One region of the Kitasatospora brasiliensis genome, then DNA from elsewhere that is predicted to be linked to it. Evidence: riboswitches for the same ligand, from Rfam matches in the RefSeq annotation. Region 1 holds a riboswitch; the other holds the start of a gene.
What was found. A riboswitch is a leader RNA that binds a small molecule or an ion and turns the genes downstream of it on or off. The one in region 1 is predicted to bind S-adenosylmethionine.
Positions count from the first base shown of each region.

Region 2: linked by a shared signal. The riboswitch ahead of QWJ13_RS33075 (IclR family transcriptional regulator) and the one ahead of thrC (threonine synthase) in region 1 are both predicted to bind S-adenosylmethionine.

Region 1 covers NZ_JAUOOW010000006.1:139,510-146,869, reverse strand. The annotation lists gene otsB (trehalose-phosphatase) at 1-226, shown strand, start outside; gene QWJ13_RS23435 (alpha,alpha-trehalose-phosphate synthase (UDP-forming)) at 230-1,696, opposite strand; gene QWJ13_RS23430 (glucosyl-3-phosphoglycerate synthase) at 1,735-2,736, opposite strand; SAM riboswitch class I at 2,885-3,019, shown strand; gene thrC (threonine synthase) at 3,036-4,316, shown strand; gene QWJ13_RS23420 (ubiquitin-like small modifier protein 1) at 4,348-4,626, shown strand; gene QWJ13_RS23415 (cold-shock protein) at 5,187-5,390, shown strand; gene groL (chaperonin GroEL) at 5,736-7,358, shown strand.
Region 2 covers NZ_JAUOOW010000011.1:4,109-11,468, reverse strand. The annotation lists gene QWJ13_RS33080 (DUF362 domain-containing protein) at 1-829, opposite strand, end outside; gene QWJ13_RS33075 (IclR family transcriptional regulator) at 1,007-1,720, opposite strand; SAM riboswitch class I at 1,944-2,086, opposite strand; gene QWJ13_RS33070 (hypothetical protein) at 2,153-3,235, opposite strand; gene QWJ13_RS33065 (AfsR/SARP family transcriptional regulator) at 3,494-6,562, shown strand; gene QWJ13_RS33060 (hypothetical protein) at 6,632-6,856, opposite strand; gene ddaH (dimethylargininase) at 7,002-7,360, opposite strand, start outside.

The DNA of each region.
Region 1 (7,360 bases):
AGCCCGTTCGGTGCTCTACGCGGGGGACGACCTGGGGGACGTGGCGGCCTTCGCCGCGGTGGAGAAGCTGCGCGGCGAGGGCCTGGCCGGGGTGCTGGTGTGCGCCGGCGCGGTGGGGGACGCGCCGGTGCGGGAGCTCGCCGACCGGGCGGACCTGGTGGTCGCCGGGCCGGAGGGCGTGGTGGAACTGCTGGACACCCTGGGCCGGGCGCTCACAGCGCGCTGAGGCTCACAGGGCGTTGAGCTGGTCCAGGAACCACTGCTGCGGGGGGAGCGCGGTGGCGGCGGCGGCCAGCCGCTTGGTCCGGTCGGCGCGCTCCTCGCGGCTCATGGCGAGGCCGGCGTGCAGGGCGTCGGCGGTCGCGATGACGTCGTACGGGTTGACGGTGAGGGCGTCGTCCCCGAGTTCGGCGTGGGCGCCGGCCTCGCGGGAGAGGACCAGGGCGCAGCCGTGGTCGGAGACGACCGGGACCTCCTTGGCGACCAGGTTCATGCCGTCGCGGATCGGGTTGACCAGGGCGACGTCGGCCAGCCGGTAGGCGGCGAGGGAGCGCGGGAAGTCGTCGTCGACGTGCAGGATCAGCGGCTGCCAGGTGGGGGTGGCGAACTCGGCGTTGATGGCCTCGGCGAGCTCCTGGACCTGCGCGGTGTAGTTCCGGTACTCGGCCAGGTCGGTGCGGGACGGGTAGGCGAAGGCGATGTGCACCACCCGGTCGTGCCACTCGGGGCGGGTGCGCAGCAGGTGCCGGTAGGCCTGGAGGCCGCGGACGATGTTCTTGCTGAGCTCGGTGCGGTCGACCCGGACGATGGTGCGGCGCTCGCCGACGGCCGCGCGCAGGGCGGCGAGGCGCTCGTCGACGTCGGGACGGTGGGCGCGCTCGCGCAGGAAGTCGGCGTCGGCGCCGAGGGCGTGGACGCCGAGCCGGGTGGTGCGGCCCTCGAAGGTGACGGTGAGCGCCTCGTGGTCGACGGTGGCGCCGAGCACGTCCGCGCAGCAGGCGGCGAAGGCGCGGGCCCAGCGCTCGGCGAGGAAGCCGGCCCGGTCGGCGCCCAGGATGCCGGTGAGTACGGCCCGGGCGACGTCGTCGGGCAGCAGCCGGTAGTACTCGGGCGGGGCCCACGGGGTGTGCGAGAAGTGGCCGATCCGCAGGTCGGGACGGGCTGCGCGGAGCAGGGCCGGGGCCAGCGAGAGGTGGTAGTCCTGGACGAGGACCGCGGCGTCCGGGGCGGCCTCGGCGGCCAGGGCCTCGGCGAAGGCCTCGTTGTACGCCCGGTAGGCGGCCCACTCGGTGCGGAAGTCGGCGTCGAAGGCGGGCGCGGTGGGCGTCGCGTACAGCAGGTGGTGGACGAACCAGAGGGTGGAGTTGGCGACGCCGTTGTAGGCGCGGGCGAAGGTCCGCGGGTCCAGGTCCAGCATCCGTACGGCCTGGCCGCCGACCTCGTGGCCGGCCAGGTCGAGGCGGCCGTGGGGGGCCTCGGCGGCGGCTCTGCGGTCGGAGTCGTTGAGGGCGGCGCAGACCCAGACGGCGTTCGGGTCCTCGATCGCGGAGAGGCCGGAGACCAGGCCGCCGCCGCCCCGCCGCAGGGTCAGCGTGCCGTCGTCGGCGGTACTGAAGGACACCGGTCCCCGGTTGGAAGCCACCAGGACGGGGGCGGTGCCGGTCGCGTTCGAACGGTTGGTCGTGAGATCGCCCATGGTTGGGATGTTGCCGGGGCCCCGGCGTGGCAAACCCGTCAGTGCCGGGTGGCGTACTCGGGGACGGTGTGCATCGGGGGGCGTTCCTGGGCGGTGACCGGGTGGGTGTGGGCGGTGAAGGCGCGGCTGAGCGGGTCGCGGGTGAACTGGGTGAGCTGGGGGTGGACCAGGTCGGCGGAGGCCTTGAGGCGGTGGCTGCGGTCCAGGCGTTCGAGGGCGGTCCGGTAGATGGTGGCGGCCATCCGGCCGAGGGCCTGGCCGTCCTGGTGGCGGTGGTGCCGGACGCCGACGTCCACCTGGGCCAGGGCGTCCAGGCCGGCCAGCTCCAGGGCGTCGACCAGGAGGCCGAGTTCGACGCCGTAGCCGGTGGGGAAGGGCAGTCGTTCGAGCAGCGAGCGGCGGGCCGCGTACTCGCCGCCGAGGGGCTGGACGAAACCGGCGAGTTCCGGCCAGTGGAGGTTCAGCAGCGGGCGGGCGACGAGTTCGGTGACCCGGCCGCCGCCGGCCGGCAGCACGGCGCCCTCCGACTCCAGCGGGCGGTCGTACATGGCCTTGACCAGCTGGATCGACTCGTCGGTCAGCAGCGGGCCGACGATGCCGGAGACGAAGGCCGGGTCGAATTCGCGCAGGTCGGCGTCCACGAAGCAGACGATGTCGCCGTGGGTGACCAGCAGCGAGCGCCAGAGCACCTCGCCCTTGCCGGGGACGGCGGGCAGCCGGGGCAGGATGGCGTCGCGGTGCTCGACCCGGGCGCCGGCCTCGGCGGCCTCGGCGGCGGTGGCGTCGGTGGAGCCGGAGTCCACCACGACGAGTTCGTCGACCAGTGGGAGGCGCTCCATCAGCTCGCGCCGGATGGTGCGGACGATGTCGCCGACGGTGGCCTCCTCGTCCAGGGCGGGGAGGACCACGCTGACCGTGCGGCCGGTGCGCTCCTTGGCCGCGAGGAGGGTGTCGACCGGCCGGTCGGCCGCGCTCCAGGAGCGTCGGCTCAGCCAGGACGCCGCCTGCGGGAGGAGCTCGGGGGTCGGTTCGGCGGGCACGGAAGTCTCCTCGGCGGGGTCGGGTGGAACGGGTCATCTCGCGTGGCGGACGGTCCCGTTCAGGATTGACGCCTTCGGATACAGTCTTCGTACAGCGGTCGGACCTTTGCACGTCGGGGTCGCCGTTGAGCACCACCACAATTTCACAAGCTCATCCAGAGGGACTGAGGGAACGGCCCGTTGACGTCCCGGCAACCTTCTCGCGCGGCTGTCTCGACAGGCCCCGGCGGGACAGGTGCCAATTCCGGCCTGTGGCGCGACCGCGCCGCGGGGAAGATGAGGAGAGAGGCCTCGCCATCATGGCTAGCGACACTGCCGCACCTGTTTCCGTCGACCTCGGCCCCGCCGCCGCCCTGTCCTGTCGGGAGTGCGGCACCCGGTTCCCGCTCGGTCCCAGCTTCGCCTGCCTGGAGTGCTTCGGCCCGCTGGAGATCGCCTACGAGTTCGGCAGCGAGGCCGCCGAGGAGCTGCGCAAGCGGATCGAGGCCGGTCCCGCCTCCATCTGGCGCTACGCGCCGCTGCTGCCCGTCCCGGCCGACGTGGCCTCCAAGCCCAACCTGAACCCGGGCTGGACCCCCCTGGTGAAGGCCGACAACCTGGGCCGGGAGCTCGGGTTCACCGCCCAGCTGCACATCAAGGACGACTCGGGCAACCCGACCCACTCCTTCAAGGACCGGGTGGTCGCCTGCGCGATCGAGGCGGCCCGGGCGTTCGGCTACACCACGCTGTCCTGCTCCTCCACCGGCAACCTGGCCGGCGCGGTGGGCGCCGCGGCGGCCCGCGCCGGGTTCCGGTCCTGCGTGTTCATCCCGCACGACCTGGAGCAGGGCAAGGTCGTGATGGCCGGGGTGTACGGCGGTGAGCTGGTCGGCATCGAGGGCAACTACGACGACGTGAACCGCTTCTGCTCGGAGCTGATCGGCGACACGGCCGGCGAGGGCTGGGGCTTCGTCAACGTGAACCTGCGGCCGTACTACGGCGAGGGCTCGAAGACGCTGGCGTACGAGATCTGCGAGCAGCTCGGCTGGCGGCTGCCGGAGCAGATCGTCATCCCGATCGCCTCGGGCTCGCAGCTGACGAAGATCGACAAGGGCCTCCAGGAGCTGATCAAGCTCGGCCTGGTCGAGGACCGGCCGTACAAGATCTTCGGTGCCCAGGCCGAGGGCTGCTCGCCGGTGTCGGCCGCGTTCAAGGCCGGCCGGGACGTGATCAAGCCGGTCAAGCCGGACACCATCGCCAAGTCGCTGGCGATCGGCAACCCGGCCGACGGCCCGTACGTGCTGGACATCGCCCGCCGCACCGGCGGCGCGGTGGAGGACGTCACGGACGCCGAGGTCGTGGCGGCGATCCGGCTGCTGGCGCGGACCGAGGGCATCTTCGCCGAGACCGCGGGCGGGGTGACCGTCGGCGTGCTGAAGAAGCTCGTCGAGACCGGTCAGCTGGACCCGGCCAAGGAGACCGTCGCGATCAACACCGGCGACGGCCTGAAGACCCTGGACGCCGTCTCCGACTCCGGGATGACCGCCGTCATCCGCCCGACGCTGGACGCCTTCCGCGCCGCCGGCCTCGCCTCCGCCTGAACGACTTCACGAACCACCCGATAGGAGCGTCATGAGCGCCAACGTCCGCATCCCCACCATCCTGCGCACCTACACCGGCGGCGCCGCCGAGGTGACCGCCGAGGGCGCCACCCTGGCCGAGGTCATCGCCGACCTGGAGGCGAACCACCCGGGCATCTCCGCCCGCATCCTGGACGACACCGGCAAGCTGCGCCGCTTCGTGAACGTCTACGTGAACGACGACGACGTGCGCTTCGCCGAGGGCCTGGCGACCGAGATCAAGGACGGCGCCGGCGTCTCGATCATCCCGGCGGTGGCCGGCGGCTGCTGAGCCGTCGCGTCCGTCGCGGGAATCCCGCGGCCGTCCGTGCGTACGGAATTCCGTTCTCCGTATGCGCGGACGGCCGTCGGCATTTCGGCGGGAATATTTTCGGGTCGAGTCGGAGTAGAGTGTCGCTCGACTGGGAACATGGTTTCCTTTTCGCCCGCGCTTCTTCCGGGCGTGCTGCACCGCCCCCAGGGCGTTCGGCCGGTGGCACCGGCGAGTGAAACATGTCAGGCCGATGTCAGAATTCCTGCGGTCATTTGCGTAATTCGTCCGCTATGTCCGGCGCGGAATGCCGAGATCATTCCGATTCGGCCCGTACTGTCCCTTGACACCCCGGCGGAATTACCGGCGGCTGGCCCTGTTGCAGAGGGCGTCGATCCGGATACATTCAGCGGCGGTCGACGCAATCACCCGCTCGCCGGAAGCCGCCTGGCGTCCTGCGCGGAGGACTGCGGCGTGCACGGCTGCGCCCAGGGGGGGTTCCCCGGGCCGGCCTTCAAACCAACCCGGGCCCGCGACCTGCGGGCCCGTGAAGGGCCAGCACAGCACTAGGGGAGTTCGGAATGGCTCAGGGCACCGTCAAGTGGTTCAACGCGGAGAAGGGCTACGGCTTCATCGCGGTCGACGGTGGTGCGGACGTCTTCGTCCACTACAGCGCGATCCAGATGGACGGCTACCGCACCCTCGAGGAGGGCCAGCGGGTCGAGTTCGAGATCTCTCAGGGACAGAAGGGCCCGCAGGCGGACATGGTCCGCGCGGCGGTCTGACCCCTTCCGACCCCAGGAGCTCGGCGCGGCCCCACGGCTGGTGACCAACTCGCTTCTCGACGGGCCCGGACGACTCGTGTCGTGCGGGCCCGTCGGCGTTCCCCGACGGCCTCGACGGCGTTCCCGGAGGGCTCCGGCGGCGGCTCGCGGATCGTCGGTGGGGCTTGCACTCGACCACCGTGAGTGCTAATCATTGGCGTTAGCACTCACAGTGTGAGAGTGACAGCGGACCGGGTCGGTGAGGCCCCCGGGAGCGGCAGGGAATGGACCTCCGCGCACCAGGGCCGTCCGTCGCGGGCACCCCTTGGTCCGAGCAGTCGACCGTGTCCCGGAGGACCACTTCTGATGGCCAAGATCATCGCCTTTGATGAGGAAGCTCGCCGCGGCCTTGAGCGTGGCATGAACCAGCTCGCCGACGCGGTGAAGGTCACGCTCGGCCCCAAGGGCCGCAACGTCGTGCTGGAGAAGAAGTGGGGCGCCCCCACGATCACCAACGACGGTGTCTCCATCGCCAAGGAGATCGAGCTGGAGGACCCGTACGAGAAGATCGGTGCGGAGCTCGTCAAGGAGGTCGCCAAGAAGACGGACGACGTCGCGGGTGACGGCACCACCACCGCCACCGTGCTCGCCCAGGCCCTGGTTCGCGAGGGTCTGCGCAACGTCGCCGCCGGCGCCAACCCGATGGCCCTGAAGCGCGGTATCGAGAAGGCCGTCGCCGCCGTCTCGGACCAGCTGCTGGCCCAGGCCAAGGACGTGGAGACCAAGGAGCAGATCGCCTCCACCGCCTCCATCTCCGCCGCTGACACCCAGATCGGCGAGCTGATCGCCGAGGCCATGGACAAGGTCGGCAAGGAAGGCGTCATCACCGTCGAGGAGAGCAACACCTTCGGCCTGGAGCTTGAGCTCACCGAGGGCATGCGCTTCGACAAGGGCTACATCTCCGCCTACTTCGCCACCGACCTGGAGCGCATGGAGGCGACCTTCGAGGACCCGTACATCCTCATCGCCAACTCCAAGATCGGCTCGGTCAAGGACCTGCTCCCGCTGCTGGAGAAGGTCATGCAGAGCGGCAAGCCGCTGGTCATCATCGCCGAGGACGTCGAGGGCGAGGCCCTGTCGACCCTGGTCGTGAACAAGATCCGTGGCACCTTCAAGTCCGTCGCCGTCAAGGCCCCGGGCTTCGGTGACCGCCGCAAGGCCATGCTCGGCGACATCGCCATCCTCACCGGTGGCACCGTGATCTCCGAGGAGGTCGGCCTCAAGCTGGAGAGCGCCGGCATCGACCTGCTGGGCACCGCCCGCAAGGTCGTCATCACCAAGGACGAGACCACGATCGTCGACGGTGGCGGCGACAGCGAGCAGGTCGCGGGCCGCGTGAACCAGATCCGCGCCGAGATCGAGAACAGCGACTCGGACTACGACCGCGAGAAGCTCCAGGAGCGCCTCGCCAAGCTGGCCGGCGGCGTGGCCGTCATCAAGGCCGGCGCGGCCACCGAGGTGGAGCTCAAGGAGCGCAAGCACCGCATCGAGGACGCCGTCCGCAACGCCAAGGCCGCCGTCGAGGAGGGCATCGTCGCCGGTGGTGGCGTCGCGCTGCTGCAGGCCGGTGTCGCCTTCGACAAGCTGGAGCTGGACGGCGACGAGGCCACCGGTGCCAACATCGTCAAGGTCGCGCTGGAGGCCCCGATCAAGCAGATCGCGACCAACGCCGGCCTGGAGGGTGGCGTCGTGGTGGAGAAGGTGCGCAACCTCCCCGCCGGTCACGGCCTGAACGCCGCCACCAACGAGTACGTCGACCTGGTCGCCGAGGGCATCATCGACCCGGCCAAGGTCACCCGCTCGGCGCTGCAGAACGCCGCCTCCATCGCGGCGCTGTTCCTGACCACCGAGGCCGTCATCGCCGACAAGCCGGAGAAGGCCGCCGCGGCCGCCGGCGGCGGCATGCCGGGCGGTGACATGGACTTCTGATC
Region 2 (7,360 bases), on a different contig from region 1:
AGGCGTCGGGCAGGCCCCGGTCGCTGAGGACGCGGGCGTTGAGCGGTGAGGAGACCGGGTCGACGCCCATCAGCAGCGCGCCGACCAGGTCGGCGAGGACTCCGTCCGGCGCGGCGATCACCGTGTCCGTCCGCAGCGGCCGGCCGACCTGCGATCCGGCGCAGCCGTGGCTGCTGACCACGGCGTCGACGAGGTGGAAGTCGGGCGGGTAGGCGCCGAGCAGGTCGGTGATGACCTCGGCGCCGTCGCGGCGGGCGCGGTAGTGGTGGTGCTTGTCATCCTGCGGGAGCACGCCGAAGAGGTTGGCCAGGCACAGGGCGTAGCCGAACTCGGGGTGGGTGCAGTTCTTGGCGATGTTGATCCGGAAGCCCGCCTCCAGCCAGCCGCGGGCCAGCCCGCTGCCGTGCAGGACGGCGGATTCGGGGAACTCGGCCGGCTGGACGTCCTCGGAGAGGTCCACCAGGCGGTAGGCGTTGCCGTGCGGGGTGCGCTCGCGGTAGCCGAGGCGGCGGCAGGTGTCGAGGAGTCCGGGGCCGGCCAGCCAGGTGTCCGGGCCGCAGCGGGCGGCGCCGACGGTGACGTCGTGGTAGCCCCGGTCGTGCAGCTGGTCGATCAGGTGCTCCACGAGGGCGGCGCTGACGGCCGTCGCCGGATCGCCGTACGCGGAGGCGCCCGGGGTGAGCAGCACGGCGACCGCGCCCGGGTCGCCGTGCGCCCGCTCGGCGAGCCGCTCCCAGAGCCCGGCCCGGGCGACCGCCTCCGCCAGCAGGTCCGCGGCGGAGCGCGGCCGGACCCGGGTGGAGCGGGCCACGGCGGCGACGACGGTCACATCTCCCCCAACGCCGGTGGACGGCCAACGCCGCTGGACGGCCTTCCCGTTGGCGTCCGTCCGGGCCATCGCTGACTTACCGGAAGGTAGCTCGAAAGAGGTTTGAAGCGATGCTACTGGTCGGACGCCGGATGCGAGGGCGGGCGCGCGCTCGTGTCCGGCGTCCGACCGTGCCGGTCAGGGGTGGCGCAGCGCCTCGGTGAGGCGGCGGGCCGCCTCCAGGACGGCCTGGGAGAGGTGGGTGCCCGGGTGGCGGGTGAGCCGTTCGATGGGGCCGGAGACGGAGACGGCGGCGACCACCCGGTTGGACGGTCCGCGCACGGGTGCCGACACGGAGGCGACGCCCGGCTCGCGCTCCCCGATGGACTGGGCCCAGCCCCGGCGCCGTACCCCGCTGAGCGCGGTGGCGGTGAACCGGGCGCCCTGCAGTCCGCGGTGCAGGCGCTCGGGCTCCTCCCAGGCGAGCAGGATCTGCGCGGCGGAGCCGACCTTCATGGGCAGGGTGACGCCCACCGGCACGGTGTCGCGCAGGCCGGTGAGCCGTTCGGCGGCGGCCACGCAGATCCGGACCTCGCCCTGGCGCCGGTAGAGCTGGGCGCTCTCCCCGGTGACGTCGCGCAGGTGGGTGAGGACCGAGCCGGCGGCGGCCAGCAGGCGGTCCTCGCCGGCCGCGGTGGAGAGCTCGGTGAGCCGGGGGCCGAGGGCGAAGCGGCCCTGCATGTCGCGGGTGACCAGCCGGTGGTGTTCGAGGGCGACGGCCAGCCGGTGGGCGGTGGGGCGCGCCATGCCGGTGGCGTTGACGAGTCCGCCCAGGGTGGCCGGGCCTGCCTCCAGGATGCCGAGGATCGTGGTGACCTTGTCGAGCACGCCGACGCCGCTCGTGTTCTCCATGGTGTGGGGTACTCCAGTCTCAGTGCCCGTGAGCGGCGGGTGGTCCTGCTCACGGCGGCTCCCGGCGTGCGGAAGCCGGGGGTGGTCAGCGAGGACGGGCCGGAGGAGTCGGCCGAGTGCCTGCGCCGGGCACGGAAGGGGTACCGAGAGGGGTACGAAGGGTACGCGGAAGGGCCGGGGCGGTCAGCGCCCGGGCGAAGGACAGCACAGAGAGCACCGTGTCTCCTCATCTTTCCCGCGCCACAGTGGCGACAGGCCGGAGTTGGCACTGCCCCCGGACGGCACGGCGCGTACTTCGGACGCCGGGTCGAACGGGGAGTTGCCGGGGCTTCGTAGGGCCGGTCCCTCCACCCCTCTGGATGATTCGCGACGAACGATACATAGCTCCGGGCGGCTCGCCAAAACGGGGGCCGCCGCCGTGCGCGGCGCCGATCAGCGGTGGCGCGGCTCCCTCAGGCCGATGCGCGGGGCCCGGTCGGCGGTGTCCGGGGCGGTGCCGGAAGCGGCGTCCCAGGCGTGCAGGGCGGCGAGGGCGGCGCTGCGTTCGAGCGCCGTCGGGCGGGTGCCGGCGGGGGCGAGCAGGTAGTCGGCGACCGGGGTGAGCAGCAGGGTGGCGGCGCCGGCGGGCAGCAGCAGGGCCTCGTCCCACTGGTACCGGGTGACGGTGCGGCGCAGCAGGGTGCCGTGGCGCGGCGGGGACGCGCCGGCGGGGGTGTGGCGGCGGCGCAGTTCGGGGGCGACCTCGGCCTCCAGGACGGCGCGTACGTCCCGCAGGGCGCCGAGCGGCACGTGCTCGGCGGCGAGGTCGAGGAGGGCGGCGGTCTCCGGGGCGAGCCGGTAGGCGGCGACGACCGCGGCGGTCTCGTCGGGTTCGAAGGGCTGCCCGGCCAGCTGGGCGACGTCGATCACGTCGGTCGCGCGGAAGGCGCGCCCGAGGCCCTCCTCGGCGAGGGCGATCAGGCATTCGACGTGGTCGGCGGCGGCCAGGTAGGGGCGGATCGGGACGGTGGCGTGGTCGCCGGTGAGCGCGGCGGTGGCCAGCCGGACCTGGTACCACGGGTCGAGCAGCGGGTCCTCGGCGGGCCATCGCAGGGTGACGGCGGTGTGCCGGGGGCGGTCGCCGAGCAGGGTGACGTCCACGCTCTCCACCGGGTGGTCGGTGACCAGCCGGTTGACGGCCTGCCAGAGTGCGGCCTCGGTGGGGCTGACCAGGCTGAGTTCGTCCAGCGGCCGGGGCAGCTCGGGCGGGTAGTGGCCGGTCAGTGGGAGGCCGCGGATCGGGCGGACCCCGGTGGCGTCGGTGAGCTCGCGGGCGAGGCGGGTGTAACAGTCGGCCCGGTCGCGGGCGCGCTGGAGCTCGGCCCGGGCGTGCCGGCCCATCCGTACGCCCTCCCGGGCGAGCGCGGCGAGCACCAGGTACGGGAGGTCGCGGTCGGCGCGGGCGCGGTGGAGGAGTTCGACCGGTCCGGCGGCCGGGTCGACGTCGAGCAGCCGGTAGAGCAGGTCGGTGTTCATGGGCTTCGCCTTCGAGGGCCGTGGTGGTCGCCCGGGCGGCGGCAGGGCGACCGGGGTGTGGCGGGCCCGGCGGTTCGTGCCGAGCCGACTCGGGTGCCACGCCTCCGATTGTGCTGACGGCCGATCAACACCGGATCACCGTCGGGTCGACGATCTCTCGACAGCCCGACGGGTGGCGTGGGTTGATAGGGGCTCATCATTTCGGGGGGTGGCGCGTGCGCGGGCGGGGGCGAGCACACGAGGCGGGCAGGTGCAGGAATGGATGATTTCCGGTTCTCGGTGCTGGGACTGATGCGGGCGCAGCGCGGCGGCACCGCGCTGAAGGTCGGCAGTCCCCAGCAGCAGGCGATGCTGGCGGTGCTGCTGCTGCGGCCGGGACACGGCGCGAGCGCCACGGACCTGATCGACGCGCTGTGGGGCGAGGAGCCACCGAGCACCGCGATGACGACGGTGCGCACGTACGCCTGGCGGTGGCGCAAGGTCCTGCACGGCGAGCAGCCGGACGCCCCGGCCGTGCTGACCTCGGCCGGGGACGGTTACCGGCTGGTGCTGCCCAAGCACGCCGTGGACGCGGCGCGGGCGGAGGACTTGGCGGCGCGGGCCGAGCGCACGGCGGCCGCCGGGGAGCCGCAGGAGGCGCGCGACCTGCTGAACCAGGCGCTGGAGCTGTGGCAGGGCGAGCCGCTGACCGGCATCCCGGGCCCGTTCGCCCAGCGCCAGCGCCAGCGGTTGGAGGAGCTTCGGCTGACCTTGCTGGAGGAGCGGATCGCCCTGGACCTCACCCTGGGGCGGTTCTCCCGGTGCATTCCGGAGCTGACCTCACTGACCACCGAACACCCGCTGCACGAACGGGCGTACGGGCTGCTGATGCGGGCGCTGTACCAGGCCGGGCGGCAGGCGGACGCGCTGGCCGTCTTCCGGGGCACGCGCCAGCTGTTCCTGGCCGAGCTGGGGGTGGCGCCCGGGGCGGAGCTGGACCTGCTGCACCAGCGGATCCTGGAGGGCGACCCGTCGCTCGCCGCCCCGGCGCCGGCCGTGTCCGCGGCGCCGCGCTCCGGGCCGGTGGAGCCGGCCGAGCCGCAGCGGGCCGAACAGTCCGAGGCGCCCGTCGCCGCCGTCGCGCCGGAGGTGCCCGTCGGGGCCGCCACCCCGCATCCCAGACCGGCCCAACTTCCGCCCGACGCCGCTGACTTCACCGGCCGTACGGTCCTGGTGGAGCGGCTGGGCCAGGCGCTCGGCAACCCGGGCCGGCAGGCCCTGGTGATCGCGACCGTGGTCGGCATGGGCGGGGTCGGCAAGACCGCGCTCGCCCTGCACGTGGCCCACCGGATCCGCGAGGCCTACCCGGACGGGCAGCTGCACGCCGACCTGCGCGGCGCCGACGTCACCCCGGCCGATCCGGAGGCGGTGCTCAGCGGCTTCCTGGTGGCGCTCGGCGTGCCGGCCGACACGGTGCCGGACGGGCTGGACGCCCGCTCGGCGCTGTTCCGCTCGGTGGTCGACGGCCGGCGGCTGCTGGTGCTGCTCGACAACGTCCACGACACCGCGCAGATCAGGCCCCTGCTGCCGGGCGCGGTCGGCTGCGCCGTGCTCACCACCAGCCGCACCCGGCTGGCCGGCCTGCCCGCCACCGTCCAGGCCGACCTCGGCGTCTTCGAACCCGAGGAGGCGCTCGAACTGCTGGGCCGCACCATCGGCGCCGAGCGGCTGGGCGCCGAGGCGGAGGCCGCCCGGGAGCTGCTGCTGGTCTGCGGCCACCTCCCGCTCGCCGTGAGGATCGTGGCGGCCCGGCTGGCCGCCCGGCCGAGCTGGACGGTGCAGACGCTGGGCCGCCGGCTGGCGGTCGAGCGCCGGCGGCTCGACGAGCTGCGGATCGGCGACCTGGAGGTGGAGGCGGCCTTCGAGCTGAGCTACCGCCAGTTGGCTCCCGCCCAGGCCCGGGCGTTCCGGCTGGCCGCCTCGGTGGACGGCCCCGACCTGGGGCTCCAGGCCGCGGCCGCGCTGCTGGACCTGGACGAGTACGACGCCGAGGACCTGCTGGAGGCCCTGGTGGACGTGGCGATGATGGAGTCCCCGTTCCCCGGCCGCTACCGCTTCCACGACCTGCTGCGCGCCTACGCCCGGCGCCGCCCCGACCACCCGGACACGGCCGTGGCGGCCCGTGACCGGATGCTGGACCACCTGCTGGCCACCGCGTGCTCGGCCTTCCAGCACGCCGTGCCCGGGGATCCGGCGGCCGGCGCGCTGGGGCCGGCCCGCGGCGCGGGGGTGCGCCTGGACGGTCCGGACGGGGCGCGGGCGTGGGCCGAGGCGGAGAGCACCGGGGCGATCGCGCTGGCCGCGCAGGTGGCGGGCTGGACGGTCGCGGAGGACACCGGGCCGGCCGTCGACGAGGCGGCGCCGGAGCCGCTGCGCGCCGCGATCGACCTGCTGATCGCGCTCACCCCGTTCACCCTCGCCCCGCCCAGCCGCCAACTCGCCACCACCGCCGATGCGTTGGCCGCCGCCGCGGCCCATCGCGCCGACCACCGGGCAGCCGGCCGGGCGCACTTCCTGCGCGGCAACGTCGCACTGGCCGCCACCCGGCTGGAGGAGGCCGAGCAGGCCTCCCGGCAGGCGGTGGCCGCCTCCCGCACGGCGGGCGACACGGTGATCCTGCGCCAGGCGCTGAACGACCTCGGCCTGGTCTGCCAGTTCCTCAGCCGCTACGACGAGGCCGTCCGGCACTACGACGAGGCGCTGCTGCTGGCCCGCGAACTCGGCCACCGCTCGGGCGCGTTGGTGACCACGGTGAACGCCGCGCTGGCCCGGGTGCGCAGCGGGCGGGCGGCGGAGGCGGTGCCGATCTGCCACGAGGTGCTGGCCGAACTGCGGACCCGGCACGACGATCCCGGCCGGGCGTACACGCTGTACGTGCTGGGGCTGGCGCTGCACGGGCTGGGGCGGCACGAGGAGGCGGTCACCTGGTTCGGCGAGTGCCTGGCGGTGGCCTCGGCGGCCGGACTGCGGGCCCGGGCCGGGCACGCCCGCTACCGGATGGCGGACAGTCTGCGCTCGCTGGGCCGTACGGAGGAGGCGCTGGAGCACGCCGGACAGGCACTGGCGCTGTGCGAGGAGCTGGGGGCCGAGCGGGACCAGGGCCACGCGCTGGTGGTGCTGGGCCGGACGCTGGCGGACCTCGGGCGGGAGGCCGAGGCGTGCGGGCGGCTGCGGGAGGCGTACCGGATCTTCGTCCGGCTGGGGCTGCCGGAGGCGGCGGAGGTGGCGGGGCTGCTGCCCCGGGGGGAGGCGGCTGTTGCGGCGGTTCCGTCCGTCACTGGCTGCTGAAGAATCGATCCTGCCGCTGATTCCGGGGTTTCGGTGATCTTCGGGGCCTTCGGGGGCTTTCGGGCGGGCTCAGGAGCCGGTGCTGTTCCAGTCGCCGGTGCCACCGGTCGGGGTGGGGGTCGGGGTGGGCGTCGGCGTCGCGTCGCCGCTCACCACCGTCGCCACCCCGGCGTCGGCCGCCTGCGCCCCGGCGACCGTCACGGAGAGGCCGCCGCCCACGACGACGGCCACCCCGAGGCCGACGGTGAAGAGCCGGAGGCGGGTGCGGGTGGTGGTGTTCTGGCGCTGCGTCATCTCTGCTGCTCCTCGGGTCGCTTCCCCGGTGGGAAGGGGTTCCGTCGTGGTGTGCCACCAGTCTGGCCGGGAGCGTTCAACGGCCGATCTACAGCCGAGCACCGGCGATCATCGACGATCACCGGTGCTCGGTCAGGGGGCCCGCTCAGGCCGCCGGGCGGATCTCCAGAGTGCAGCACTTCACGCTGCCGCCGCCCTTGAGCAGCTCGCTGAGGTCCATCCCGATCGGCCGGAAGCCGCGCTCGCGCAGCCGCGCGGCCAGGCCCACCGCCGCCTCCGGCAGCACCACGTGCAGACCGTCGCTGATCGCGTTGAGGCCGAACACGGCCGCGTCGGCGGCATCCACCAGCAGCGCGTCCGGGAACAGCCGGCGCAGCACCGCACGGCTGCCGGCCGAGAAGGCCTCCGGGTGGTACATGATCTCGTCGCCGTCCAGCACCGAGAGCGCGGTGTCCAGGTGGTAGAAGCGCGGGTCGACCAGCTCCAGACCGATGACCGGGCGGC